DNA from 2 places in the Mesorhizobium sp. P2_F8 genome. Region 1 is predicted to be linked to the other one. Evidence: riboswitches for the same ligand, from Rfam matches in the RefSeq annotation. Region 1 holds a riboswitch; the other holds the start of a gene.
The links. A riboswitch is a leader RNA that binds a small molecule or an ion and turns the genes downstream of it on or off. The one in region 1 is predicted to bind S-adenosylmethionine.

Region 1 (14,915 bases):
CCGCTCGGCCGGCGCACCTTTGACGAGATCTGGTCGCGTCAGGCCCGTTGGGCGCGCCTGCGCCGCGTCACCTTCCCATGGTTTTTCGCACCCGAAATCCTGACCGGGGCAGTGGTGCCGCTGGCACTCGCGCTGTTGGCGGCGGCAAGCGCCGGCGTCAGCCTCTGGGCAACCGCCATTGCCGTGCTGGCGGCCTTCTACCTTCCGGAATGCGCCCTGGCCGGGTCCAAGGGCTGGTACCTGTCATCGCGCATGGTCGCGGCGATCATGATGCGCGACCTGATCCTGCCGGCGATGTGGGCGCGCGGCTGGCTGGGTGGCGCCGTCGACTGGCGCGGCAACGCGATGACCATCACCAAGGCGGCCGAGCTGGAAGAGACGCCGTCCGGCGCCTGATAGCCAAAGGCCTTCTACTTGGCCGACTTCAGCGCCTGTTCGATGTCTTCCAGAAGATCGTCGGTATCCTCCAGGCCGACCGACAGCCTGAGCGTGCCCGGCCCGATGCCGAGTTCGGCACGCGCCTCGTCGCTCAGATTCTTGTGCGTCGTCGTCGCCGGATGGGTGATCAGGCTCTTGGCATCGCCGAGATTGTTGGAGATCAGCACGATGTCGAGCGCGTTCTGCAAGGCGAAGGCTGCCTGCTTGCCGCCCTTGACGTCTAGGCAGATCAGCGTCGAGCCGCCCGACATCTGCTTCTTGACGACGGCCGCCTGCGGGTGGTCGGCGCGGCCGGGATAGATGACGCGGGCGATTTCGGGCCGCTCGGCCAGGAAATCCGCGATCCTGCCTGCGCTTTCCGTCTGCTGGCGCACGCGCAGCGGCAGCGTCTCCAGCCCCTTCAGCAGCGTCCAGGCATTGAAAGGCGACAGGCTGGGACCGGTGTGGCGGAAATAGTCGTGCAGGTTCTCGTCGATCCACTTCTTGTCCGACAGGATGACGCCGCCGAGACAGCGGCCCTGGCCGTCAATATGCTTGGTCGCCGAGTAGACGACGATGTGCGCACCGAGCTGCAGCGGCTTCTGCTGCAGGGGCGTGGCAAAGACATTGTCGACGATCAGCCGCGCACCGATCGAATTGGCAAGCGCGGCAACCGCGGCGATATCGACCACTTCCAGCGTCGGGTTGGTCGGGCTTTCCAGGAAGAACAGCTTGGTGTTCGGCTTGACCGCTTTTTCCCAGTTGGCGATGTCGGTGCCGTCGACCAGCGTCGCCTCGATGCCATATTTCGGCGCCAGCGTCTCGACCACCCAGCGGCAGGAGCCGAACAGCGCGCGTGCTGCCACGATGTGATCGCCGGCCTTGGCGCTGCACAACAGCGAGGCCGTCACCGCGGCCATGCCGGATGCGGTGGCGCGCGCGTCCTCGGCGCCTTCGAGCGCGCACATGCGCTTTTCGAACATGTCGACGGTCGGGTTGGCGTAGCGCGAGTAGATGAATCCCGGCTCCTCGCCCTTGAAGCGGGCTTCGGCGGCCTGCGCCGTTTCGTAGACATAGCCCTGGGTCAGGTACATCGCCTCGGAGGTTTCGCCGAAACCGGAACGCAGGGTTCCGCTATGCACGAGTGTCGTTTGAGGCTTCCAGTTACGCTTCTTGGTGCTCATCGCTTTTGTTCCAGACACAAAAAAACCGGCCGCGAAAGTCGCAACCGGTCCATACGGCCTTGCGGCCCGACGGTCCTTTAGCGACTTGTTTAACGTGGCTGCAAGCCGACCGGCCAAATCACCACGGGATAACGACCCTTTAGACCCGCGCCACGCTTGCGTCAATTGCCGGCTTGATTAAGAGGTTTGTACCAAGCAGGTTCCGCAGCAGTGTTCCACGGTTTTGCGGCAAGAACCTGCGAACAGAAAATCGCCTGGCCCCAAGAATCGCCTGGCCTAGGAGTGGAGCCTTGCGGCAGACAGGCATTCTTCCCGATCAGGACATTTCGGCGCTGTTCCAGTCCGGCGCGCTGAAGTCGGCGCGCGCGTTCGATGCCGATCAGATCCAGCCGGCGAGCCTGGATCTGCGGCTCGGCGACAAGGCCTGGCGGGTGCGGGCCTCGTTCCTGCCGGGTCCCAACCACAAGGTTTCGGAAAAGCTCGACCGGTTGCAGCTGCACGAGATCAATCTTGCAGAGGGGGCGGTGCTGGAGACCGGCTGCGTCTATATCGTGCCCTTGCTTGAAAGCCTGGCATTGCCGGCGGACATTTCGGCCTCGGCCAATCCGAAGAGTTCGACCGGGCGGCTCGACATCTTCACCCGCGTCATGACAGATCGCGGACACGAGTTCGACAAGATCGCCGCCGGCTATCACGGCCCGCTCTATCTCGAGGTCAGCCCGCGCACCTTTCCGATCGTCGTGCGCACCGGTTCGCGTCTGTCCCAGATCCGTTTCCGCACCGGCAATGCACTGCTCTCGGAAGCCGAGCTGCATGACCTGCATCGCGCCGAGATGCTGGTCGCAACCGAGCCGCCGAACATTTCCGGCGGCGGCATCGCGCTGTCGATCGATCTTAACGGCGATCAGAACGGCCTGGTCGGCTATCGCGGCAAGCATCACACCGGTCTCGTCGATGTCGACAAGCGCGCGGCACAAGAGGTCGTCGACTTCTGGGAGCCGATCCACAAGAGCGGCGCCGGCGAACTGGTGCTCGATCCCGATGAATTCTACATCCTCGTCAGCCAGGAAGCGGTGCATGTGCCGCCGCTCTACGCCGCCGAGATGACGCCGTTTGATCCGCTGGTTGGCGAGTTCCGCGTCCACTATGCCGGCTTCTTCGATCCGGGTTTCGGCCATTCGGCGTCCGGCGGCACCGGCAGTCGCGCAGTGCTCGAAGTGCGCAGCCACGAAGTGCCGTTCATCCTCGACCATGGCCAGATCGTCGGCCGGCTGGTCTACGAGCATATGCTGAAGCGGCCGCAGGCGCTCTACGGCACCGATCTCGGCTCCAACTACCAGGCGCAAGGCCTGAAGCTGTCCAAGCATTTCCGCCCAGCGCGCTGAACCCAATTCCCGTCGGGCAATAGACTTGCCTGCGCTGGCTCGTCATGCTTGGCTGGCTTTCTGGCCGCCAAGCTGGCGGCGTTCAAGGGGAACCAAGAAAATGCGGATTTCAAAATGGATCATATCGGCAGCAGGTGCTGCCGTGTTGCTGATGGCGGCCGGCTCTCTGTCGGCGCAGGCTGCTGAGAAACTGAAGATCGGCACCGAGGGTGCCTATCCGCCGTTCAACACCATCACCCCGGACGGCAAGGTCGTCGGCTTCGATATCGACATCGCCAATGCGCTGTGCGCGCAGATGAAGGTCGAGTGCGAGATCGTCACCCAGGACTGGGACGGCATCATCCCCGCCCTGCAGGCCAAGAAATTCGATGCCATCATCGCCTCGATGAGCATCACCGAGGAGCGCAAGAAGCAGGTCTCCTTCACCAACAAATACTACACGACGCCACTCGCGCTGGTGGCGCCGAAGGATACCGAACTCACCTCGACCGAACCGGCAGCGCTTGCCGGCAAGACGGTCGGCGCCCAGGCTTCGACCACGCAGGCCGACTATGCCCAGAATGTCTACGGCAAGGCTGGCGCGGAGGCGAAACTCTACCCGACCCAGGAAGAGGCGATCACCGACCTGACGAACGGCCGTCTCGATGCCGTCATCTCTGACAAGTTCGTGCTGGTGGACTGGTTGAAGAAGGCAAGCGACGGCTGCTGCAAGCTTGTCGGCGACGTCAAGGGCACGGAGACCCAGGCCGGCATTGCCGTTCGCCTGGAAGACACCGCGCTGCGCGACAAGCTCAATGCGGCAATAGACGCCATCGTCGCCGACGGTACCTACAAGAAGATCCAGGCCAAGTACTTCGACTTCGATATTTATTGAGGTTGAACCCGACCGGGTCAGCCGCGAAAGAGATGCTCTTTCGCGGCGCCCAGACAGCCATGAAATTGGCCGACAAAGAGCAGTTCGCGTACGGCCAAGCGTTTCCTGCCCCAAAATCCTCTGGTCGGTTTCTCCTCATCGAGCGAGGCGCTTGAGCCGGACTTCAAAGGAAACAACTGCTTGTCGAGGCAACCGAGAATATGGGCCCTGGCGGAGTCGATACCGCAGGCCCTGGCATTGTCGTTCAGCCTGTCGCTGCGAAGCGCGGACGTTATACGATCCGTATTGCCCATCAGAAAGCCTACTTGTGCTTTCGAATAACCAGTTGCCAGAAGACGCTTCGTCATCGCCGAGTGGGCTTCACGGTAGAACTTGGCGCTGCACTGACCAGCGCTAAAGGCCACCGATGGCGGCTGGATCAGGAACAGGGCCAGGCCCGCGAACAAAATGACAAGCCGCATTCTGTTCATTTCCACGCCGCTATCTCAAAGCGCCTTCACCGCCACCTTCACCGGCTGCTCGATCTCGAGTGGGTTGCGCAGCGGCAGGCCAAAATCCTTGGCCTCGATTTCGAACACATCGCCAGCCTCGGTCTTGATGCCGTCGGCAAAGGACAGCGTCGCCGTTCCGAACATGTGCACATGCACGTCGCCTGGCTGGCGGAAAGCCGCATATTTGAAGTGGTGATGTTCGAGATTGGCGATGGTGTGCGACATGTTCGCTTCGCCAGACAGGAACGGCTTTTCCCACAGCACCTCGTTGTCGCGATAGATGCGTGAGCTGCCGCGGATGTCGGAGGGCAGGTCGCCGATCAGGATCTCCGGCCCGAACGAGGCGTTGCGCAGCTTGGAGTGGGCCAGGAACAGATAGTTCACGCGCTCGGTGACGTGGTCGGAAAACTCGTTCGACAGCGTGAAGCCGACGCGGAACGGCGCGCCGTCGTCGCCGATGACGTAAATGCCGGCCACTTCCGGCTCTTCGCCGGCGTCCTTGGCGAAGGCCGGTGACAGCAGTGCGGCGCCTGGCGCCACCGCCATCGTGCCGTTGCCCTTATAGAACCATTCCGGCTGCACACCGATCTGGCCTTTCGCAGGCTTGCCGCCCTCCAGCCCCATGCGGAACATCTTCATGGAATCGGTCAGCTGTTCATCGCCGTCGGCGCCGAGCTTCTTGTGCATGGAATCGCGCGTCGCGGCCGAGCCGAGATGCGTCAGTCCGGTGCCGGTCAGATGCAGGTGCGCCGGATCGGGGTGGTTGATCGGCGACAGCAGCCGCCCCTTCTTGTAGGCGGCATCGAGATCGATTGTCTCGCCAAGCCCCTTGCGTTCGATCAGCGCGACGAGCCCGACGCCGGTGCGGGCGGCCTCCATCGCCAGCGAATAGACGCTGCGCGCACCATTGATGATCCGGGTCTTGCCGCCGTTGCGGGCAACGACGCGGATGGTCTCGGCGTCATCGAGAATCTGGGAGATCAGCATGATGAATCCTCTCTCATTTGCCTTGGCAGGGGCTGCCGGGACGGCAAACCTTGCCCAGCGCGGCCAGGACCTCGTCCATGCCACGGGTGAAATTCTCCATTCGGATTGCGCTCGCGAGCCTGGTCCCTCAGGGACTTCTTTTCGTGCCGCCGGGCAGCGCCGCGATGTGACCCGTATGCCTTCCTGGTTCCCTCAGCCCTTGTTCTTGTTGTAGACGTCGAACACCACCGCGCCGAGCAGCACCAGGCCTTTCACCACCTGCTGCCAGTCGACATTGACGCCCATGATCGACATGCCGTTGTTCATCACGCCCATGATGAACCCGCCGACCACCGCGCCGATGACCTGGCCGACACCACCCATCGCCGAGGCGCCGCCGATGAACACCGCGGCGATGACGTCGAGCTCGCTGCCAAGGCCTGCCGCCGGCACTGCCTGCCCAAGGCGGGCCGCGATGATCAGGCCGCCAAGCGCTGACAGCACGCCCATATTGACGAACACCATCAGGGTCAGTCGCTCGGTCTTGATGCCCGATAGCTGTGCCGCCTTGGCATTGCCGCCCATTGCGTAGATGCGCCGGCCGATCGTCATGCGTTTGGTGACGAACACGAACAGTGCGATCAGCACGCCCATCACCATGAGAACGATTGGCAGGCCCCTGTAGCTGGCGAACTGGTAGACTAGGAACAGCGCCAGCGCGCTGGTCACCAGGGTCTTGATGACAAACAGCGTGAAAGGCTCGGCTTCGTAGCCGTGCTGCTCGCGCGTGCGCCGTGCCTTGAGCCCGAAATACGCATAGGCGAGCACGGCGACGACGCCAATCAGGATCGTCGTCATGTGCAGTGTCAGGCCGCTGCCGATGATGGTCTTGCCGGCGGCGTTCACCGTCGGCGGGATCAGCGTCAAGGGGCCGATCACGTCCGGAATGAAGCCGGAACTGAGCGCCTTGAAGCCATCTGGAAGCGGTCCCACGGAAGACCCGCCACCCAGCAGCGCCTGGCAGATGCCGCGGAAGATGAGCATTCCGGCCAGCGTCACGATGAAGCTCGGTATTCGGTGATAGGCAATCCAGTAGCCTTGGGCCGCGCCGATGCCGCCGCCGATGATGAGGCAGATGATCGATACAACCAGCGGATTGCTGAGGGGGCCAAGCGGCCAGATGACCATCATCATTGCCGCCAGCGCGCCGATGAAACCGGCGACGGAGCCGACGCTGAGGTCGATATGGCCCGAAACGATCACCAGAAGCATACCCAGCGCCATCACGATGATGAAGCTGTTCTGCTGCACCAAATTGCTCAGGTTCACCGGCTTGAAGAGCGTGCCGGACGTGGTGAACTGGAAGAACACCATGATGGCGATCAGCGCCAGGATCAGGCCGTATTCGCGCAGATTCGTGATCAGCGCCGAGACGGCCACACGCGGCCCCTGCTGCACATCTTCGGCGACGCCGCTTTTCGGCGCGGGAGCGCTTTCGGTGGTCATGATGCTTTTCCTTCTCCCCGAACGATGGCGCGCATGATCTTTTCCTGGCTGGCTTCGCTCGCCGCCATTTCGCCGACGATGCGGCCTTCGTTCATGACGTAGATGCGGTCGGTGATGCCGAGCAGTTCTGGCATCTCCGACGAGATGACGATGATCGCCTTACCCTCGGAGGCGAGGCGGGCGATGATGGTGTAGATTTCATACTTGGCGCCGACGTCGATGCCGCGCGTCGGCTCGTCGAGGATCAGCACTTCCGGATTGGCGAACAGCCATTTCGACAGCACCACCTTCTGTTGATTGCCGCCCGACAGATTGCCGGTCATTTGATAGACGCTGGACGAGCGGATGTTGGTCTTGGCCTTGTAGTCATTGGCGACGGCAAGTTCGCGCAGGTCGTCGATCACGGCGTGGCGCGACACGCCGGGCAGGTTGGCCAGCGTGATGTTGTGCTTGATGTGATCGATGAGATTGAGACCGTAGGTCTTGCGGTCCTCGGTGACGTAGGCAATGCCGTGTTCCACAGCCTTGCTCACCGACGAAACATCGATCGGCTTGCCCTTGAGCAGCACGTCGCCAGTGATGCGGCGGCCATAGGAGCGGCCAAACAGGCTCATGGCGAATTCGGTGCGTCCGGCGCCCATCAGCCCGGCAATGCCGACCACCTCACCCTTGCGGACATCGATATCGATGCCCTTGATCACCTGCCGCTCGGCATGGATTGGGTGATAGACCGACCAGTTCTTCACCTGGAGCACGACCTCGCCGATCTTGGGCTCGCGCGGCGGATAACGGTCGTCGAGCGAACGGCCGACCATCGAGGTGATGATGCGGTCCTCCGAAATGTCTTTCTTGGCAAGTGTTTCGATGGTCCGTCCGTCGCGGATGATGGTGACCTTGTCGGCGACCCGGTTCACCTCGTTGAGCTTGTGCGAGATCAGGATCGAGGTGATGCCTTGCCGCTTGAATTCGAGCAGCAGGTCCAGCAGTGCCTGGCTGTCCTTTTCGGACAGGCTCGCCGTCGGCTCGTCGAGGATCAGCAGCTGCACTTCCTTGCTGAGCGCCTTGGCGATCTCGACCAGCTGCTGCTTGCCGACGCCGATATTGGTGATCAGCGTCTTGGGGTCCTCCTTGAGGCCCACCTTCTTCAGCAAGGCGCTGGTACGTGTCTCGTTGGCATTCCAGTCGATGATGCCAAATCTGGCGTGTTCGTTGCCAAGGAAAATGTTTTCGGCGATCGACAGCATCGGCACCAGTGCAAGCTCCTGGTGAATGATGACGATGCCCTTGTGCTCGCTGTCGTGAATGCCCTTGAAATGGCATTCCTCGCCACGGTAGACGATCGCGCCATCATAGGTGCCGGACGCATAGACGCCCGAGAGCACCTTCATCAGCGTCGACTTGCCGGCGCCGTTCTCGCCGACCACGGCATGAATCTCGCCTTCCTCGACGCTGAGGTTGACGTTCGACAGCGCCTTCACGCCGGGGAACGTCTTGGTGATGTCGCGCATCTCCAAAATCGTCGAGGCCATTGGGACTACCGCTCCCTGAGAGGTCGGCAAACACTGCCGGCGAGGTCGGTAACAATACCGGGCCTGCTGGTGAACGAAAAGGGGCCCTGCGTTGCGCAGGACCCCTGGATTTGAAACCGAATTACTTCAGCTCGTCGGCCTTGATGTAGCCGGAGTCGACGACCAGCGCCTGGTAGTTCGACTTGTCGACTTCATGTGGCGTCAAGAGGATCGAGGGAACGACCTTGACGTCGTTGTTGTAGGTCTTGGTGTCGAGGGCATCCGGCTTGCCACCCGACAGCACCTTGTCGACGAGCTCAACGGTCGACTTGGCCAGTTCGCGGGTGTCTTTGAACACGGTCGAGTACTGCTCGCCCGAGATGATCAGCTTGACCGAGGCGGTCTCGGCGTCCTGACCGGTCACGATCGGCCAGGGCTGAGCGTCCGTGCCGTAGCCGACAGCGCGCAGCGATGCGGTGATACCACGCGACAGGCCGTCATAGGGCGACAGAACGCCATCGACGCGGCTGCCGTCCGAGTAGTTGGCCGAAAGCAGATTGTCCATGCGGGCCTGAGCGGTGGCCGCCAGCCAGCGCAGCGTGCCGACCTTGTCCATGCCGGTCTGGCCGGACTTGATCTTGATCGAGCCGTCGTCGATCAGTGGCTGCAGGACGGAAATCGCGCCATTGTAGAAGAAAAAGGCGTTGTTGTCGTCGGGCGAGCCGCCGAACAGTTCGACGTTCCACGGCTTGGTGTTCGGGAAACGCTCCTTGAGGCCCTTGACCAGCGAATTCGCCTGGATGACGCCGACGCCGAAATTGTCGAAGGTCGTGTAGTAATCGACGTTGGCGGTCTTTTTGATCAGGCGGTCATAGGCGACGACGACGACGCCGGCGTCAGCGGCCTTCTGCAGCGCGTCCGACAGGGTGGTGCCGTCGATCGAGGCGATGATCAGCGCCTTCGGGCCCTTGGTGATTTCATTTTCCAGCTGGCTGAGCTGGTTTGGAATGTCGTCCTGCGCATATTGCAGGTCGACGGTGTAGCCCAGAGCCTCGAGCTGGGACTTGACGGCGTCTCCGTCGTTGATCCAGCGCTGCGAGGTCTTGGTGGGCATCAGCACGCCGACGAGGCCTTTGTCGGCTGCGTAGGCGGTGGCCGACATGGCCGCGATGCTGACCGCCAAGGCGGCGACTAACGTCTTGATGATTTTCACTTAACTCTCCCTGGTTGATGGACGCGGCACCCCGGGGGTCGCGGGCCGCGCAATCGTGCAGAAGCGCCAAGGCACTGCTGCCGTCATATCGATCTCCGGTATCCTCCCATGGCCCCGAGGCGCTGATTTCAATCGATACGATTTTTCTCGTCTGCGACCGTCGCGTCTCGGAACGCGCGAAGGTTGTGATCCTTTGCCATAACTGTCAAATGCGATCTTTGATGATTGCTATATCAATATTGGTATATGATATCGAGGCGAGACGGCTGGCACGACCGCTGGCCGCCTGCGAGCAGAAGCAAGGAGAGGTTATGGCGGCGCTAAGGAATCCGAGTGCGATTTCAAATGGTTACAGAGAGATGCCGGGCGACGGCGAAACCTTGCTGCGCAGTGGCCTCAGCTTACGCCATATGCGCATGATCGTCGCGCTCGACGACCATGGCCGGGTGAGTGCGGCAGCCCAGGTTATGAACATTTCTCAGCCGGCGGCTTCGCGCATGATCAGCGAAATGGAGGCCGTGCTGGAGGTCAAGCTGTGCGAAAGGCTGCCGCGCGGCATCACCTTGACGCCTTTCGGCAAGGCATTATCCAGGCGCGCGCGCTCGATCCTCCTGGAAATGCGAGAGGTCGACCGCGAAATTTCCGAACTTAAGGCGGGCAAAGGCGGCTCGGTGTTCCTCGGCGCTGTGACGGCACCGGCAATCGAGCTGGCGGTGCCGGCGATTCGCGAAATCCGCCGCATCTATCCGCGCATCGAGATCACCATGCAGGTCGAGACCTCCAACGTGCTGGCACGCGAATTGATCGCCACGCGCCATGATTTCATCATCGCGCGCATCCCTGACGATCTCAATCCACGGCTGTTCGAGTCGCGCGTGATCGGCGTCGAGAAGGCCTGCCTGATCGTGCGCCGAGGTCATCCGCTCACCAAGGGCGAGGCGGTGCGGTTGGAGGACACCGCCGCCTACGATTGGGTTTTCCAGTCGGGCGGGTCGCCTTTGCGCCAGGCGATGGAGAGCAATTTCCTCAACCGCAACATCGCTTTGCCCGACCGTATCCTCAACACCAGCTCGCTGCTCTTGACCCTGGTCATGGTCGCACATTCCGATGCGATTGCACCGGTATCGGTCCAGGTGGCGAAATTCATCCAGAATCCCGACGGGCTGGCCGGCGCTATCGACGTCGTCCAGACCGAATTCGACATCGAGGTCAGGCCCTACAGCCTGATCACGGTGAAGAACCGTGTGCTGTCGCCGGCCGCCAAGATGCTGCACGACTTCATCCTGCGAGAGGTGGGATGACGTCTCCGTCAGGCGTCGAGTTCGGGGCTGGCGAACAGCAAGGCGGGAACATTATTTCCTGCCGATGCGTTCATATCCCTGCAAGGGACGATTTCTTCAGGAGACCGAACATGCGCAGCTTCGAAATGATCGACCTGCTTTGCGTGGTCGAGGCCTGCAAGCACGAACGATCGGTCGGGAATTTCGTGTCGATGGCTGAAGGCGTGGAAGAATTGCGGGTTCTGACCGGTGATTTCGTCTCATCGGATGACGTAGTGGCAAACGCGCTTGCAACGGTCGCGCTTGCGCGAGGCTGCTCGGTTGTGTTCGACGAACAGGCGGGCGCTGAAATTGTTGCTGGCGCCATGGGCTGGAGCGGGTAGAGGGAATCGAACCCTCGCGTTCAGCTTGGGAAGCTGACAAGCTACCATTACATCATACCCGCGCGATCCCTCGTTACCATGCGGGTTGGCCTTCGGGCAATCGCAAAGCGGCTTTTACACCGCAGGCTGCGGCGATGCATATCGACCTGCGATTGCTATCTTGCCCTGGCGAGCTTGTTGCCGGCGGCAAAGCTTGGCCAGTACTTCGAGATGGCTAACGTCGCGCCGGCGGAAGAGAAATGACCATAATCGAAATAGAGAAATTGCTTGCTGTCGGCATCTGCGTACGAACAGCCGGCCGCATCGCACAGATATGCCAGCGGATCTATGAATGTCGCCCCTTTGGCGAACGGCAGCACCCGCTTGTTGATCCCCGGATCCATGGCAGTCGGCCAGGACGTGTTCCCGGCATGCTCCCGCCTTGCGAAGAAAGCGATTTTCTGGACGTCGGCGATGAATTCGGGCGACTGGCCGATGACATAGACCTTGACGCCCATGTCGCGAAGCCGATCGATCGTTTTTTGCAGGCCATCGAAGCCCCTGACCTGGTAGTCGGTCCATCGGCCGCTCAGGATCACCGCCCGGATGTTAGCGTCGCGGATAATCGACAAGGCTCGTTCGTTGAAAAGCGTACAGCTTGGCCGGGCATAGGAAAAATAGGTGAGGTCGGGCGGGCAGCCGGCATAGGTGTACTGGATGACATTGGCCTGGATTTTCTGGGCGTTGGCGTCGAGTCCCGAAACATAGTGGGCGGCGAAGGAATCGCCCCACAAAAGCACGTTGGTGGCAAAGCCTTGGGTGCGGGTGCAGTCGGCGAGGTTCCAGGTGTCGATGCGGGCCCCTTCGTTGAAGCAGACGCCGTTGCGCCAGTCGCCGACCCGGATCGGCTCGGTCGAGAAGTCCGGGAACCGTTGCGGAAAACCACCGCCGAGCGCGCCGGCCAAGCCGCCGACACAGAGCAGGACGATCGCCGCCCCCGAAAAGGCGAAGATCGGCAATGGGGCGGTGAACGCCCGTTTCCGGCGAAACGGCTGCTCGACATATTTCCAGGAAAATGTCGCCAGGGCGAAACTGGCTACCATCATCGCGATGACCGTCGGCACGCCGATGGCCTTCAGCGAGAGATAGTGGACGAACGAATTTATCGGCCAGTGAACGAGGTAGAGCGAATAGGAAATGAGGCCAACCCAGACCAGCGGCGCGAACCGAAGGACGCGGGTCGCAAGAGGTGCCGGCCTGTCGGCGCCGGGGTGATCGTGGCCCGCATAGATGAGCAGGGCGGTTCCGATGCAGGGGAACAAGGCATTGTAGCCCGGAAACGGGTCGCTCTCCGAAATCGTTAGAAAGCCGAAGGCGATCAGGGCAAAGCCGGCGAGGCCGATAAGTTCCATCGCCAACCGGCTGGCAAGCGCCGGCGGCTTCTTCAGCATCAGCATGGCGCCAAGCGCCAGTTCCCAGAAGCGCGTCGGCAAAAGGTAGAAGCCGGCTGTCGGCGCCAGCGAGGTTGCCATGACCGCTACGGCAAAGCTGCCGATGGCGATCGGCAGCAGTACCGTCAGCCAGCGCTTCGAGACATATCGGTAGATCAAATAGAGCAGGATCGGTGCGAAGATATAATACTGCTCTTCGACCGAAAGCGACCATGTGTGAAGCAGTGGCCGCAGTTCGGCGTCGATGGAGAAATAGTTCGTCGTCTTCCAGAAATAGATGTTCGACCAGAAGGTCGAGGCGGCGATCACGCTCAAGCTGAATTCGTGCAGATCCGACGGCAGCAGGATGAACCAGGCGGCAATGCTGGCGAGCAGGATGACGAAGGTCAGCGCCGGCAGGATCCGCCGTGCGCGGCGCCAATAGAAGCGACCGATCGAAAACTCGCCGCGCTCGAGATCGTCGAGCAGGCTGCCGCTGATCAGGTATCCCGATATGACGAAGAAGATGTCGACGCCGGTGAAGCCGCCGGGAATGGCGGAGACGCCGAAGTGGAAGAGCAGGACGGGCAGCACCGCCACGGCCCGAAGGCCATCGATGTCGCGCCTGTAGTTCATCCGGACAGGCTCGCGCGCCGCGGCCGGAAGCTTTGGTTCTGCGAGTTCAAGACGCCGCTCATGCGGCGATGTCCCGCTCGTGCAAAAAATTCCGGCTCGTCGCTCTCACATGCCTATCCTCTGCGGTGCAACTTTGCTGCACCGCAACATAAGTGTCAAGGCATGTGCCAGTTCGAATGCCGGCGAGGCCGATCCGGGCCGGCGCGGCGGGATCAGGCGCCGGGCAGGTAGATCACCGCATGATCGTCCGAATAGGCCCGCTTCCAGCCCAGTTGGTCGAAGAAGGGAATGCGACTGTCGTCGGCTGCAATCAGCGCCCAGCCTATGGCGTATTTCTTCAGCTGGGCTTCGAGAAGTGGCTTGCCGTTGCTGTGTCCCGTCTCGTCATCGGCTTTTGTGAAACCACCGAGGAACAGCTGGTCCGTCCGACCGTCGATATAGGTCTTGATCCCGTGGAAGATCAGCGTGCCGCCGAAATTGTAGGAATTCAGCACGTTGCCGGACAGATGATGGCTTTCGGCGAACGCCAGCGCCCCGCTGGCCGACGTCTTCGGGCTCGGCGCGACCTGATAGACGCTGCCGAACACGGCGACCGCGCCGATGACCAAAACAGCTGCCGCGCCGCAAATCGCGTAAAACCGCCTGGCGAAGAATTGTTCCAGCCCGTCGCGCTTTTCAGCCAGCCATGCGGTGGCCGAAAGCGAGGGATATTGCTGTGCGACCTCCATCGCGATCACCACCGGGACCAGGAGGAAGAACAGATACATGAAACGCAGATGAGCGAGAAAGGCATGCAAGGTGAAGACGATGAACAACGCCTTGGCCCAGCCAATTCGCAACCGTGACACCAGCAGCCCGAACAGCGCCACCAGCATCGCAACTTCCTGGACAACGAGATCCTGCGCATTGAACGGTCGCCATTCCGCGATCAGCGACACCGCCTCGTTGCCATAGGCCACGGCGAAGGTCGCCAGGATAGCCTGGACGCCATAGGGGTGGATCAGGCTGACCAGCGGACAAAGCAGACCAAATGCGATCCATTTCGCCACGAGGGCCGGTTTTGTGAGACCTGTACGCGTCAGCAGATCGAGACCGGCGAAAGCTGCGATGACGAAGCTCAAGGTAAAGGTGGCGTGCAGGTTCGCCCACAACACAACCAGCACAAGCAGCCACCAGGGTGGCGCCCGTTCTTCCCATGCCGCACGAAAGAGCATCGCCGTCCAGACGACGATGATCGGGAAAGTGAAGATATGTGGACGCCCCGTAAAGATCGGGGTGATCAGGGCCATTGCAATGAAGGCCAGCGCAATCGACAGGATCGGCTTCAGCCATCTGCTGAGAAACCACCCCATCAGGAAAACCGTCAGGGAAATCATGGCGATGATCAGCGTGACCACGCCGTTCCAGCCTCCCGCCCGGTAGGCAAGAGCCAAAAGGACCTGCCCCAGCCATTCCTTGGCGATCCATGGCTGGCCGGCAAACGTGTAGGAATAGGGGTCGACTGTCGGAAATGTCCGGCTTGCCAGGAGATCCAGTCCGACCTTCACTTGCCACCAACTGTCGGGATCCTGCAGGATGGAGGGCGCAAAGGCGGCCAGCACCGCCGCCATGATACAGGCGGTGAACAGGCAGAATATCAGTTGGATACGCTGATCGTACGTTG
Region 2 (14,915 bases), on a different contig from region 1:
TGGTTACCGGCATGAAGGGTGCCGCCGCCGGCGGAGCCGCGGCTGTGCTCGTGTTCATCGTCTTTTCATGGTGGTCGTCGCGCAACATGGCGACGCCGCAGGCCGACCAGGCGACCGCGCTGTTCGGCAATTTCGCCATCGGTTCGGCGGGCTATCTCGGGGTCGTTCTCATGGTGCTGGTGATCGGTGGGCTGACGGCGGCAACCTCGCACGCCACTGTCGTCGCCTATCTCAGCGACATCGAGGTCCGCCAGCCGGATGCCGGCTAATTTACGTCGCTTGGAAGCAGGGACAAGTTCGGGACAATGACATCGATAGAAACAGGATGATCACGGATGGAGAATTGGCGTAACGCAAAGTGCGTCTTTCTACTACCCAAAGCCACATTTGGGGATTAACCATATGGCGATGGACGCGGGGCAAACGACCGGGACGGCTGGGCAGATGCCAGTGGTGGTTGCCCATTCGCGCGACCTCGGCAAGGTCAGCCGCCTAAAAGCCGCTCTGCGCCTGTCCGGGCTTTCCCTCCTCATCCTCGCAACTCTGTTTGCCGGCGGCTTTGGCTGGTTCGCCAACAAGGTCAGCCACCTGACGACGCCCGCCAATCCGGCTAAGGCCGACGCAATCATCGTTTTGACCGGCGGCCAGTCACGCCTTGACGCCGCAATGGATCTGCTGGCGTCCGGCAAGGGCGAGCGGCTGCTGATCAGCGGCGTGCATCCTTCCGCCAGCCGCCGCCAGCTGCAGGCGGCGATTGGTGGCGACAAGCGCTTGTTCTCCTGTTGCGTCGATATCGACCGCGCCGCGCTGGACACGATCGGCAATGCCGAGGAGAGCGCCAAATGGGTGGAGAGCCACGCCTATGGCACGGTGATCCTGGTCACCAACAACTATCATATGCCGCGCAGCCTGCTGGAAATGGGCCGGCTGCTGCATGGCGCCAAGCTCGAACCGTATCCGGTGGTCAACACCAACCTCGACAATGGCAGCTGGCTGACCAAGCCGCGCGCATTGCGCGTGCTGTTCACCGAATACAATAAATATCTGCTGGCGTTGGCGCGCGGCATCGTGCCGATGAAGCCGACGCCGGACGGCATCGCGCTGGCCGAGACTGCGGCCGGCGGCTGAACCTCATTCCCAGGCTGCAGCGCCTGAAATCCCCTTGAGGCGCGCTATCTCCTGTTCGAGGCCCTCGATACGCTTGTCCCGTTCGCCAAGCGCCGCTGCCACGTCAGCCGCCTCGAACCGCTGCGGGATGTGTTGCGGGCAATTGGAGTCCCAAGCCGAGACCGTGAACAGGATGACCTGCTCGGGACGCGCTTTGTAGTCCTGCGGCATCAACCTCGCCATCAGCTCGGCATCGTTCTCGACGACGCGGGCCGTGCCCCAGATCTTGATGCGCTGCCGGTGGGCATAATCGATCAGGAACAGGAAGGCCTGCGGATTGTCGGCCAGGTTGCCCTGCGTGATGAACTGCCTGTTGCCGGCAAAATCCGCAAAGCCGATCGTGTGTTGATCCAGCACCTTGAGAAACCCGGCGGGTCCACCGCGATGCTGGATGTAGGGCTGGCCATCGCCATTGGCCGTCGACAGGAAGACGCTGGTCTGCATCTCGATGAAGGCGGCAAGGTCGGGCGTGATATCGGCCTGCCAGCCGCCACGCTCCTCGACGCGGGCATAGGACTGGCGTGAGCCCTTGCGGGCCTGGATCGCCTTGACGGTCGGCGTGAAGGCGACGTCGCTGGTGAAAGCATGAGCATTCATGAAAGCCTCCTTGCCCCGGCGACCCTAGAGCCCAAGCTCCGACAATGACGGGTGGTCGTCCGGGCGCCGGCCGAGCGGCCAGTGATATTTGCGATCGGCCGCACCGATCGGCAGGTCGTTGATGCTGGCGATGCGCACGCGCATCAGCCCATGTTCGTCGAATTCCCAGTTCTCGTTGCCATAGCTGCGGAACCATGAGCCGCTGTCGTCGTGCCATTCATAGGCGAAGCGCACGGCGATGCGGTTGCCGTGGAAGGCCCAGACCTCTTTGATCAGCCGGTAGTCGAGTTCGCGGCTCCACTTGCGCGTCAGGAACGCCTGGATGGCATCGCGGCCTTGTAGGAATTCGGCGCGATTGCGCCAGCGGCTATCCGTCGTGTAGGCAAGCGCCACTCGGGCCGGATCGCGCGAATTCCAGGCATCCTCGGCCATGCGCGCCTTCTGCGCGGCGGTCTCGGCTGTGAACGGCGGCAGCGGCGGCCGGCCTTCAGACATGGTAGCTCCTTGTTTGTAGAGGCCCTGCTGCAGGCAGGCCAGGAATTGTCATATAAAGCCTTCCATCCTTCAAATGCAGATGACATATTCGCAATCCGTCCTTCCATTTTCTGGAAGAAGCTATGGATCGTCTCGAAGCCATGTCGCTCTTTGTCGCCGCGGTGGAGGCCGGCAGCCTTTCCGCCGCGGCCCGCCGTTTCGGCATTCCGCTGGCGACGGTCAGCCGCAAGGTTTCCGATCTCGAACGACATCTGAACACACGCCTGTTGAACCGCTCGACGCGCCGGCTGACGCCGACCGACGCCGGCCAGGCCTATCTTGCCGCCTGCCGCCGCATCCTCGACGACGTCGGTGAGGCCGAACGCACGGCAGCCGGCGAATACAGCGCTCCGACCGGCGAATTGGCCATCACCGCGCCGGTCGTTTTTGGCCGCCTGCACGTGCTGCCGGTCGTCACCGGTTTTCTCGCGGCCTATCCCGACGTGAACATTCGCTTGACGCTAGCCGACCGCATAACCCAGCTGGTTGAGGACCATTTCGATCTCGCCATTCGCATCGGCCAGTTGCCTGATTCGAGCCTGGTCGCCATTGCTGTCGGCTCGATCCGCCGCGTCGCTTGTGCGAGCCCGGCCTATCTGGCCGAGTATGGCACGCCGATGACCCCGCAGGATTTGGAAACACACAGTTGCATCACCTTCGAGGGACTTGCTTCCGCCGCCACCTGGAGCTTCGCCCAGGGCAGGACGGAAGTCCCGGTTCAGGTCCGCTCGCGGCTTCAGGTCAACACCGCCGAGGCGGCCATCGACGCCGCGATTGCCGGCATCGGGGTGACAAAAGTGCTTTCCTACCAGATCGAAGCCGCACTGCGGTCAGGCGCGCTGCGCATCCTGCTGCAGGAGTTCGAGCCTGAACCATGGCCGGTAAGCCTGGTGCATGCCGGCCACGGCCTGCTGCCGGTCAAGCTGCGGGCCTTTCTCGATTTCGCTGCCCCGCGTCTGAAGGAGCGGCTAGCGCGATTGACGTAGCTGAAACGGGCCGCCCGACCATCGTTCTCCTTTGCTCGTCAGAGCGGCTCGCGGCCATTTCCTTTTTCGCCGCGCTTGGTGTAACCAACGCACACCTCTCACCGGGCCTCCCTCCATGCTGTATGTCCGATCGCTGGCGTTCAATTTCGTCTTCTACGTCAATCTGATCGTCCAGATGATCCTCTGGACCCCCTACTATTTCCTGTCGCCCCGTCACCGCGCCTGGTTCGTGCCGAAATTCTGGTCACGCACGTGCATGTGGCTCTATGACAAGATTGCCGGGACCAAGAGCGACATCACCGGCCTGGAAAACCTGCCCGATGGTTCCTTCATCCTGGCGCCCAAGCATCAATCGTTCTGGGACGCGATCGCCTTCTTCCCGTTCCTCCAGGATCCGCTCTACATCCTCAAGCGCGAGCTGACCTGGATCCCGTTCTTCGGCTGGTACATCATGAAGATGCGCATGATCCCGGTCGACCGCGGCAGCCGCTCGAAAGCGTTGAAGGCGGTGGTCGCCGCCACCAGGCAGGAAATGGCGCGCAACCCACGCCAGCTGATCATCTATCCCGAGGGGACGCGCCGCGCGCCGGGTGACGAGCCGGCCTACAAATACGGCATCGTCGAAATCTATTCGCAGCTTGGCGTTCCGGTGGTGCCGGTCGCCCATGTCGCCGGTCTCTACTGGCCGCGCCGCAAATTCCTGCGCTACCCCGGCACGATCAAGGCGCGGTTCCTGCCGCCGATTCCGCCGGGCTTGGGCAAGGACGAATTCATGGCCCGGCTGATCGGTGAAACCGAGGCTGCCTGTGACCAGCTTCTCATCGAGGCATCCCGCACTCCCAACCCGCCGGCATTGCCCTCAACCGCGGTGAAGCGGTTGCGGGAACTCGGCGCGAAAGCCTGAAAAGCTCCGAGCCAACACTCAGCCGAACACGGCCAGCGCGGTGGTCAACACCAGCGTCGCGGCAAAGACCAGATTGATGGTCCGCGAAGCGGCCGGCCTGCGGAGGAACCGGGCGAACGCCGCTCCCGCAACGAGCCACACAGCATGAATAGCGACGATCATCAGCGCCAGAACGGTCAGCTTAAGCCATATGCCGATATCGCCGGCGCTTTGGCTCGACGAAGCGCCGGCGAACACGGCGGCGATCGCCACATAGGCTTTTGGGTTGGCGACAGCCAGCAGAAACCCGGCCAGCCATGTCGGGCGCGAAGCCTCGGCCGCGCGCGCCGCCAATGGCGGAGCCGTGGCGATCTTGAACGCGAGATAGAGGATATAGGCACCGGACGCGAAAGCCAGCAGCGGTGCCAGCTTCGGCATCGACGTGAGCACCGCCATGACCCCGGTAGCTACCACCAGCAGCACTGCAATCGTGCCCAGGGCGATCCCCCAGGCGTACCGCAATGAATCTCGCAAGCCGAAGGCAGCTCCGACGGCGGTGACGCTTATCGTTGCCGGCCCTGGGCTGCCCATGACGACGGTGGCGGCAAGCACCAGCGCGACCAACTGGCGCCAAAGATCCGGTTGCGAAAGAAGCGGCTCAGTCATCTCACCCTCTGCCTTGCCCCGTGCGAAGGACGGTATGGCAAGACAGGTGCGTGGTCTTGGACGTTCGTGCGTGCGGCGCCGCCGGAAGTTTCAGCCGCTTGCCTTGTCGAGCTCGGCCATGTCGTCGGCGGTCAATTTCAGCGACCCGGCCTTGATCAGGCTGTCCATCTGCTCAGGCCTGGTGGCGCTGGCGATCGGCGCAGTGACGCCTGGCCGTGCGATAACCCAGGCAAGCGCCACTTCCGCCTGCTTGGCCGAATGCCTGGCCGACACCGCATCGAGTGCCGCGAGAATGCGCGTGCCGCGCGCGTTGAGGTAGTCTTTCACCCCGCCGCCACGCGGGCTTTGGCCAAGATCGGCCTCGCTGCGGTATTTGCCGCTGAGGAAGCCCTTGGCCAGGCTGAAATAGGTGATGACGCCGATATCCTCGGCCACACACAGATCGCGCAACGGCCCATCGAACGAGGATCGGTCGTAGAGATTGTACTCCGGCTGCAGCACCTCGTAGCGCGGCAGGCCGCGCAGGCTCGCCACATCGAGTGCCGCGCGCAACTGGCCGGCGTCGAGGTTCGAGCAGCCGGCATAGCGGATCTTGCCCTTGGCGAGCAGCTTCTCGTAGGCGCCGAGGGTTTCCTCGTAGGGCGTGGTCGGATCCGGCCAGTGCGACAGATAGAGGTCGATGACGTCGGTCTGCAGCCGCTTCAGCGACGCGTCGACGGCCTTTTCGATATAGGCGGCGGACAGGTCCTTGTGGCCTTGTCCCATATCCGAACCAACCTTGGTGACCACCACGACATGATCGCGATTGCCGCGGTCCTTCATCCACTTGCCGATGATGGTTTCCGATTCGCCGCCCTTGTGGCCGGGCACCCAGCGCGAATAGGCGTCCGCCGTGTCGATGGCATTGAGACCGGCCCCGACGAAGCGGTCTAGCAGATCGAACGAGGTTTTCTCGTCGGCGGTCCAGCCGAAGACATTGCCGCCCAGAACCAGCGGCGCGATGGAAAGGTCGGTGCGACCAAGGCGGCGTTTCTGCAAGGCGTATCTCCGGGATGATTGGGGGCCAGTGAATGCAGCCCTGGCTGAGGTTCGGAACCTAAACTAGGTCTTCCATCATCGAGGTCAAAGGCCTGGCGGCCTTTTCCGCAGAGCCAGCGCTTCACAAAGGTGCTACCCGGCGCGCGACATCCTCCAGCCAGTGGTCGCTTATGCCCAGCGCCTCAAGGTGTTCCAGCGTGCTGATCACATAGTCCTCATTGTTGCCGGACTGGCCGACCGCGCCGCGCACCACGGCGGCTGCGTGCGCCGCGTCGAGCGCGCCGGCATATTGCTCGTGCTGGCGGTCGACGATGTAGGCTACGGCTTCGACCGTCCGGCCGCCGTCAAGGCGAATCCTGAGCGTCCGTTCGAGATAGACGTTGGTGACCAGCTCGCGCTCGCGCAGATAGGCGATGACCTCATCACGCAATTCGCCGGGCACGCGGAACGCCAATCCGACGCAGGAGCCACCACGGTCGAGACCGAGCACCAGCCCCGGCCGCTGACGTGTGCCGCGATGCACGAAGGAATAGACGCACAGCGAGCGCCGGTAGCCGTGCAGGCGCGCGCGCTGCGTCTCGACATGCGCGAAACCCGGCCGCCAGATCAGCGACCCATAGCCAAACACCCAAAAATCGCCCATATCGCCGCGCCTGATTGTAAAGAATGGCAGCACCACACCGGAATCGGTGTTTTTTCCGTCCGCCTCTGTCTACCTGTTGTTGTCGGAATCGCGAGTCCGCCTGCAACACCCATGCGTTAACGAGAGCCAAAGCATGACGTCAAGTGACGAACGCCAACCGAAGCGCCGACGCCGCCTGTTCTGGCTTGCCGCGTTCATCCTCGTGTTGTTCGCCATCTACAGCGCTGGCTGGTTCTACCTGGCTGACCGGGTCCGAAGTGAAGCCGACAAGGCGGTTGCCTCGCTCAACAAGAGTGGCGTCGAGGCCGGCTGTGCCAATCTCCAGGTCAGCGGCTATCCGCTGAGTTTTGCCGTCTCCTGCGACAATCTCGCTTATGAGGACGATGCCAGGAACATCGCCGCCTCGGCCGGCAGCTTCAATGCCGTCGCCCAGATCATCCAGCCGCTGTCGCCGGTGGCCGATCTGCGCGGTCCGCTCAGGACCTCCGTTCCAGGCATGATGCCGCTGTGGATCGACTGGGACAACCTGCAAGCCAACGTCAAACTGTCATGGCCGCTGCCACGGCGGATTTCAGTGCAAGCCGAGGGCCTGTCCGGCCAGACCGATCCCGCTGATGACACCGATCCAGTCGAACTGTTCAGTGCCGGCAAGGCGGACAGCCAATTGCAGCCTAACGGCGGGGATATCAACTATCTCGGCAATTTCACCGATCTCGAGATCGATGCCGAGGCGATCGGCGGACGGGTGCTGCCGGCGCTCGATGCCAGCGGCGACGTGACGCTGAAGAATGGCGTCGCGCTGATCGGCAGGCAAGTGAAGAGCCTGCGCGGCCAGGCGATCGAGATCCGCAACCTCGACCTGTCGTCAGGCACGGCGCGCGTCACTGTTTCCGGACCATTGTCGGTCGATGCTGATGGTCTCATCGACGCCGACCTGTCGATCACGCTGAAGGACCCGAAAGCCGTGGCGGCGATCCTCGGCGGTGCCATCCCCGAGCAAAAAACGCAGATCGAGCAGGGCTTTGCTGGCCTGGCGCTGCTCGGCAACCAGCCGTCGATGCCGCTCAAGGTGGTCAAGGGCAAGGCCTCGCTCGGCTTCATTCCGCTGGGCAAGATCAAGCCGGTGGAATAGCGCATCGATGGCAAAAACCGTGAGACTGCTGAGTGTCGGCGCGCTGACGCTGGATACGATCCTGCGTGTCGAGACGCTGCCCGACCACCAAGGCAAGTTCATCGCCTCCGACGGCGTCCAGATCGCCTCGGGCATGGCGACGAGCGCGGCCTGCGCTGCACATCGCCTGGGCGCCGACGTATCGCTGTGGGCGAGCGCGGGCGACGATTCTGTCGGCGATCAGCTGATCGCCGGGATCCAAGCAGAAGGCATCGATTGCAGCTTCGTGCGCCGCGTCAACGGCGCTCGCTCGGCGCTGGCCTCGATCCTGGTCGACGCGCATGGCGAGCGCATCATCGTGCCCTTCTACGACAGCCAGGCCCAGGCCGATCCCGAGGCTCTGCCGCTCGCAGACCTCTCAGCATTCGATGCCGTGCTGGTCGACGTCCGCTGGCCCGGTGCCGCAGCGCTTGCCCTGGAGGCGGCGCACGCCATCGGCCGGCCGGCGATCCTTGATGCCGATACCGCGCCGAGGGACGTGCTGGAACTGCTGCTGCCGCTGGCTTCCCATATCGTGGCTTCCGAGCCGGCGGCGCGTATATTGTGCGGCAAGGAACTGGATTCGCGCCAGGCCTGTGAGGCACTTGCCCGTCGCGGCGATGCGTTTGTCGCGGTTACCGGCGGCGCGGCTGGAACCTGGTGGTTCGATCGCGCGACGGGATCATCACGCCATGTCGCGGCGCCAAAAATCAAGGCGGTCGACACGCTGGCCGCCGGCGATGTCTTTCACGGCGCCTTCGCCATCGGACTGGCGGAAGCCATGCCGGTCGAGCAGGCCTTGCGCTTTGCCAGTGCGGCCGCCGCGCTCAAATGCCTGCGCTTCGGCGGCAGGCTAGGCGCGCCGGACCGGGCCGAGACGCTGGCGATGATGAAAAGCCACTGGCCAGCAGGTTGAAGAACCGATCTACGCCTTCGCCGGGTGCTCGACCGCCTGACGACCGAAATCGGGCACGTCGATGTCCTGGCCCGCCTCGATGATAGAGCGGCGCACCGCGCGGGTGCGGGTGAACAGATCGAACAGCTTTTCGCCGTCGCCCCAGCGGATCGCCCGCTGCAGCGACGCCAGATCTTCCGAGAACCGTGCCAGCATTTCGAGGATGGCGTCCTTGTTGTGCAGGCAGACGTCGCGCCACATGGTCGGATCCGAGGCGGCGAGACGGGTGAAATCGCGAAAACCCGAAGCTGAATATTTGATGACTTCGGACTTGGTCACCGACTGCAGATCGTCGGCGGTGCCGACGATGTTGTAGGCGATGATGTGCGGCAGGTGCGAGACGATGGCCAGCGTCATGTCGTGATGCTGCGGATCCATCGTGTCGATGTTGGCGCCGCAACGGCGCCAGAATTCCGACAGCCTCTCCAGCGCCTCCGGGTCGGTGTCGGGCAGCGGGGTGAAGATGCACCAGCGATTGTCGAACAGGTCGGCGAAGCCGGCATCGGGGCCGGATTTTTCCGTGCCCGCCAGTGGGTGGCCGGGAATGAAATGCACGCCATCGGGCACATAGGGCTGCATCTGGGCGATGACCGATGCCTTGGTCGAGCCGACATCTGTGAGGATTGCGCCCTGCTTCAGTGCCGGCGCGATTTCCTCGGCCACAGCGCCGGACGAGCCGACCGGCACCGAGACGATGACCAGATCGGCATCGCGGACCGCTTCCTTCGCATCGGTGGAGTAGGAGGAGCCGAGCCCAAGCTCTTGCGCACGCGCCAATGTCGCGGCACTGCGGGTCGAGATGGCGACGTGGCGGGCGAGGCCCTCGCGGCGGATGACGCGGGCCAGCGACGAGCCGATCAGGCCGATGCCGACCAGCGCGATCTTTTCAAACATCGGTGATGTCATGGTGTTCTAGCTTTTCAGGAATGTCGTGAGAGCAGCGACAACGCCGCGATTGGCATCTTCGGTGCCGACGGTCATGCGCAGCGCGTTGGGAAAGCCGTAGCCGGAAACACGCCGCAGGATATAGCCGCGCGCCGTCAGATAATCGTCCGCCGCGGCAGCCGAATGGTTCTGGTCGTCGGGAAAATGGATCAGGATGAAATTGCCGACGCTTGGCGTCACCCGCAGCCCGAGCTTGCCAAGCTCCCCGCTCAGCCATGTCAGCCAGGTTTCGTTGTGCCTCACGCTGCGTTGGACGTGGTCGCGGTCACGGATCGCGGCGATGCCGGCCTCGATCGCCGTCGCATTGACGTTGAAAGGGCCACGCACACGGTTGATGGCATCGACGATGTGCATCGGCGCGTACATCCAGCCGATCCGCGCTCCGCCGAGACCGATCTTGGAGAAGGTGCGGGTCATCACCACGTTCTCGGCGCCGCCGACCAGTTCGATGCCGGCTTCATAGTCGTTGCGGCGAACATATTCGGCGTAAGCCGCGTCGAGCACCAGAAGCACATTTCCGGGCAGGCCGGCATGCAGGCGGCGCACTTCCTGGAACGGCACATAGGTGCCGGTCGGGTTATTGGGATTGGCGAGGAATACGATTTTGGTGCGCGGCGTGACGGCGGCCAGCATCGCATCGATGTCTGCACGCTCATCGGTCTCCTTGACCGCGACCGGAGTTGCACCGGCCGACTGGATGTAGATCTTGTAGACCATGAAGGCGTGTTCGGTGAAAATCGCTTCGTCGCCGGGAGCGAGATACGTCTGCGCCAGAAGGCCGAGAATTTCGTCGGAGCCGTTGGAACAGATGATGTTCTGCGCGTTGAGACCATGCACCTCGGCGATCGCCTCACGCAGCCGCCTGGCGGTGCCATCGGGATAGACGTCGAGCTTCGCAGCAATCTCCCGCGCGGCCTCGATCGCCTTCGGCGACGGACCCAGCGGATTCTCGTTCGACGACAGCTTGTAGACCTTGGCGACGCCGGCGGGCGCCGTGCTCTTGCCCGGCACATAGGCGTCGATGTCCATGATGCCCGCGCGCGGGGTTGGACGTGCCTTGTCCGGTGTCTGGCTCATGTCGCAAAATCCGTCGAGAACGCTTCCGTCTGGAAGCCGCAGCGGAAATACAAGCCACGGCCCGCAATGTCGAGAGGTGGCAACCTCCGGACCGCGGCTGGCCGTTGACGCGGGCGCGCCACAGTCCTAGAAGAGGTACGAGATTCCGTGGTGATTTGGCCGGTCGGCTTGCAGCCACGTTAAACAACTTGCTAAAGGGCCGTTTGCATCCTGTAACCGGCTTTGCGGCGGCAATGCCGGTTTTTTGTTGTCCGCGCCGGCCGGACACCGCATCGGCCTCGAATTTCGAAAGCGCCGTGCGGATTCAAAGTGTGAGATGGATGCAATGGCCGCTCTGCGCGCTGGAAAAACCAACAACGAGGCTGATCAGCCGTCGAGCCCGGTGCTACGCTTTGGGCCCGACAAGCCGCTAAAGCTCGATGCCGGCACCCTGCTGTCGCCGTTCCAGATCGCCTACCAGACCTACGGCACGCTGAACGACGCCCGTTCCAACGCCATCCTCGTCTGCCATGCGCTAACCGGCGACCAGCATGTCGGCAGCACCAATCCGGTGACCGGCAAGCCGGGCTGGTGGGAAGTGCTGATCGGCCCCGGCAAGATCATCGATACCAACCGTTTCTTCGTCATCTGCTCCAACGTCATCGGCGGTTGTCTGGGCTCCACCGGCCCGGCCTCGACCAATCCCGCCACCGGCAAGCCCTATGGGCTCGACCTGCCGATCATCACCATTCGAGACATGGTGCGCGCCCAGCAGATGCTGATCGACCATTTCGGCATCGAAAAACTGTTTTGCGTCCTCGGCGGCTCGATGGGCGGCATGCAGGTGTTGGAATGGGCGTCCAGCTATCCGGAGCGCGTCTTCTCGGCTCTGCCGATTGCCACCGGCGCGCGCCATTCCTCGCAGAACATCGCCTTCCATGAGGTCGGCCGGCAGGCCGTGATGGCGGATCCGGACTGGCATGGCGGCAAATATTTCGAGCACGGCAAGCGCCCGGAAAAGGGCTTGGCGGTGGCGCGCATGGCCGCCCACATCACCTATCTGTCGGAGGCTGCCCTGCATCGGAAGTTCGGCCGCAATCTGCAGGATCGCGAGGCACTCACCTTCGGCTTCGACGCCGACTTCCAGATCGAGAGCTATCTGCGCCACCAGGGCATGACCTTCGTCGATCGCTTCGATGCCAATTCCTATCTCTACATGACGCGGTCGATGGATTATTTCGACCTCGCCGCCGACCATGGCGGCCGGCTGGCGGATGCGTTCGCCGGCACGAAAACCCGCTTCTGCCTGGTGTCCTTCACCTCGGATTGGCTGTTCCCGACCGAAGAGAGCCGCTCGATCGTTCATGCGCTCAACGCCGCCGGCGCGTCGGTATCCTTTGTCGAGATCGAGACCGATCGCGGCCACGACGCCTTCCTGCTCGACGAGCCGGAATTGTTTGCCGCGATCAATGGCTTCATCGGCTCCGCAGCACGGGCGCGAGGGCTCGCATCGTGAACGTCACCCGCAACCAGCGCGTCGACCTCGAAGTCGTCGCCAACCTCATCCCGCCACAATCGCGCGTGCTCGACGTCGGTTCAGGCGATGGATCGCTGCTCGAATTGCTGCAGGACACCAAGCAGGTCGACGGACGCGGCCTTGAACTGTCGCAGCGTGGCGTCAACGAATGCGTGGCGCGCGGCTTGAGCGTCATCCAGGGCGATGCCGACAAGGATCTCGAATTCTATCCCGACAAGGGCTTTGACTTCGTCGTCCTGTCGCAGACCCTGCAGGCCACCCGCAACCCGAAGCTGGTTCTCAACGAACTGCTCAGGATCGGCAATCGCGCCATCGTGTCCTTCCCCAATTTCGGCCATTGGCGGGTTCGTATGTCGCTGTTTCTCAATGGCCGCATGCCGGTGACCACGGACCTGCCCTATTCCTGGTACGACACGCCCAACATCCATTTCTGCACCATCCGCGACTTCGTCAATCTGTGCGACGAGCTTGGCGCTACCGTGGAAAAAGCAACTGCGCTCGACGCCAATGGCCAGAAGATCGGCCTGTCGATGCCATGGTGGTTCTGGAACTTCTTCGGCCAGCAGGCGGTGTTCTTGCTGAAACGGTGATCCCGCCGCGCCATTGTCGACTTCACGCCTGGTCAAGGACATCCGTGGCCTTATGCGGATGCTCAACGCCATCAACGAAGATCACGTCGGCTTCCGAGTTGTCGGTCCGCAACGTCAGTATCGCCTGATAGGCGGCCGAATTGTACCATCCGCGCACGTGTTGCCTGTCGGGAAATTCGATGATGATCAGGTGGCCCTGCCATTTGTTTTCGATGACCTCGACATCGCCGCCATGGACCAGAAAACGACCGCCGAAAGGGGCCAGCGTGGCATCGATCTTCTGCAGATATTCGACGAGCTGCGGACCCATCCGGGCTTGGCGCATATGGGCAACGGCGTAAGCAGTCATGACAGTACTCCCTCTGGGACCGAAGCCGACCAGCCGGCCTCGCGACGGCAATCTGCCCAAACACCGGCCGCGATGCGATTACGTCCGACGTAGTAGAATGCATTCGGATCATAGACGCGTCATTCATCGCAAGGGCGATTCGCAAGCATAGCGCGCGGCAATAGTGTTGCAGTTGAAGCGCTAGATACTGGAATTCGTCGTTTCACGCGCATTGAGCAGCATCCCGGTGGGGTGACAGGTACGTCTGTTTTTTGTAGCGTCGTGGCCAATACGGGGGATATGGAAGGGGGAGTCCGATCCATTTGACCGTCCTGAAGATCGAAAGACCTGGCAGGAAGCGTATTTTTTCGATGGAAATGGCTGACGCAGTATGACCGGGAAGACAGAACACGCTCCTCTCATCACGGTCATCACGCCGACTCACAACAGGCGTGAGGCGGTATTGCGCGCCATGGAAAGTGTACTTTCCCAGAGCATGCCGAGGTTCGAGCATATTGTCGTCGACGATGGCTCGACGGACGGAACCGCGGCGGCACTGGCCGGCATTCGTGATCCGCGACTGATCTATGTCGGCGCGAAATGGCGAGGCGCCAATGCCGCCCGCAATGCAGGCATCGAGCGCGCGCGGGCACCCGTCGTGACGTTCCTCGATTCCGACGACGTCTATCTGCCGCACAGGCTCGAACGGACCCTGACCTGGTTCGATGCCAATCCGGCGCTCGAAGTGCTGATCAGCTCCTATGTCTCCCTGAAGGGCGGACGCGCCACCGATTGCATCAATCGCGATGCATTCCTAAACTCTGCCACGCTGGAGCGAACGCTGGTCGCGGAGACAATCTTGATCGCGGGATCGGCGATAACAGCGCGCCGCGAGGCGTTGCTGGCCATCGGCGGCTACGACAGCGACATCGCCAGGATGCAGGATCGGGAATTGCTGCTGCGCCTTGCCCGGCGCTTCGGCGCGCAATTGTCTCAGGACATCGACTGGACGAAGCACAATTCGGAGAATTCGATTTCGCGACGTCGCCACGGCTATGTCGAAGCCTATGCGAACCTGATGCGCAAACACCCGAATATTGCCCGCTCGTACCCACATATTCCGCCCTACATGATTACGCGGCAGATCATTTCCGATATTCTGAAGTGCCGGATTCCTGAAGCCTTGTCGGGCTACATGACCAACCGGTCGTCGAAAGATCTCGGCTATTCGCTGCCCGAACTGATCAAAGGCTATGTCTCTGGCCGGCGCTGGCGCCGCGACCTTCACGACGAGTTTCGCCAGAAGTTCGGCGTCCGTCCGGCCTGACCCTGTCACTACGACGAAGCTATCGGTCGAGCTCCGGAAAATACGGGTCCGAAAAAAACCGTCTGTCCCGCTCGCCTTTCAGGCAGTCGACAGGCGCACCAGTGTCGACGGGGATGACCCTCGTCCTATCTTGAATGCCGCTCACTTCGAGGATCAGCTTGCGCCGGATGGCCGTAGAAAATTCGGCGGCAGCGTAAATCGGCAGCACAAAGGAACCAGGCCCTCCGGTCACGCACTGCGCATAGTACTGGTCGAGATGGCTGAAGGTTGGTGACGGATTGATCAGGATCGGCAGGCCGTTGATGACGATGCCTTTGGCTGTTGCCGCATCGCGCGTCGCGGTGACCGGCGGCCCGATATTGTTGGGACCATCGCCTGATATATCGATGACGCTGCGTTCGCCCTCGAAAGAAGTGCGATCGAAAATCTCGGTGCCGAAAGCCAGTGCACTGGAAATCGAAGTGCCGCGGAAGCTGCGGAACGGCCGGGCCGCGACTTTGTCGGCAAAGCTGT

Region 2: it holds a riboswitch for S-adenosylmethionine, as region 1 does, so the genes downstream of both, metX (homoserine O-acetyltransferase MetX) here and AC1DZP_RS21395 (O-succinylhomoserine sulfhydrylase) in region 1, are expected to answer to the same signal.

What each region holds. Positions count from the first base shown of each region.
Region 1 is NZ_JBFUFB010000008.1:276,846-291,760, forward strand. It holds gene AC1DZP_RS21390 (ceramide glucosyltransferase) at 1-396, shown strand, start outside; gene AC1DZP_RS21395 (O-succinylhomoserine sulfhydrylase) at 411-1,601, opposite strand; SAM riboswitch at 1,659-1,736, opposite strand; gene AC1DZP_RS21400 (2'-deoxycytidine 5'-triphosphate deaminase) at 1,892-2,986, shown strand; gene AC1DZP_RS21405 (ABC transporter substrate-binding protein) at 3,087-3,860, shown strand; gene AC1DZP_RS21410 (hypothetical protein) at 3,878-4,321, opposite strand; gene araD1 (AraD1 family protein) at 4,346-5,338, opposite strand; gene mmsB (multiple monosaccharide ABC transporter permease) at 5,531-6,823, opposite strand; gene mmsA (multiple monosaccharide ABC transporter ATP-binding protein) at 6,820-8,352, opposite strand; gene chvE (multiple monosaccharide ABC transporter substrate-binding protein) at 8,474-9,544, opposite strand; gene AC1DZP_RS21435 (LysR family transcriptional regulator) at 9,856-10,845, shown strand; gene AC1DZP_RS21440 (hypothetical protein) at 10,956-11,207, shown strand; tRNA gene AC1DZP_RS21445 (tRNA-Gly) at 11,196-11,269, opposite strand; gene AC1DZP_RS21450 (acyltransferase family protein) at 11,363-13,252, opposite strand; gene AC1DZP_RS21455 (hypothetical protein) at 13,465-14,915, opposite strand, start outside.
Region 2 is NZ_JBFUFB010000001.1:90,010-104,924, forward strand. It holds gene AC1DZP_RS00450 (cell division protein FtsX) at 1-269, shown strand, start outside; gene AC1DZP_RS00455 (YdcF family protein) at 403-1,128, shown strand; gene AC1DZP_RS00460 (pyridoxamine 5'-phosphate oxidase family protein) at 1,132-1,764, opposite strand; gene AC1DZP_RS00465 (nuclear transport factor 2 family protein) at 1,789-2,259, opposite strand; gene AC1DZP_RS00470 (LysR family transcriptional regulator) at 2,382-3,284, shown strand; gene AC1DZP_RS00475 (lysophospholipid acyltransferase family protein) at 3,400-4,188, shown strand; gene AC1DZP_RS00480 (LysE family translocator) at 4,207-4,833, opposite strand; gene AC1DZP_RS00485 (aldo/keto reductase) at 4,924-5,871, opposite strand; gene AC1DZP_RS00490 (gamma-glutamylcyclotransferase) at 5,993-6,514, opposite strand; gene AC1DZP_RS00495 (DUF2125 domain-containing protein) at 6,648-7,646, shown strand; gene AC1DZP_RS00500 (sugar kinase) at 7,654-8,580, shown strand; gene AC1DZP_RS00505 (prephenate/arogenate dehydrogenase family protein) at 8,590-9,525, opposite strand; gene hisC (histidinol-phosphate transaminase) at 9,532-10,641, opposite strand; SAM riboswitch at 10,779-10,856, shown strand; gene metX (homoserine O-acetyltransferase MetX) at 10,967-12,136, shown strand; gene metW (methionine biosynthesis protein MetW) at 12,133-12,747, shown strand; gene AC1DZP_RS00525 (DUF1330 domain-containing protein) at 12,770-13,096, opposite strand; gene AC1DZP_RS00530 (glycosyltransferase family 2 protein) at 13,467-14,402, shown strand; gene AC1DZP_RS00535 (DUF1194 domain-containing protein) at 14,422-14,915, opposite strand, start outside.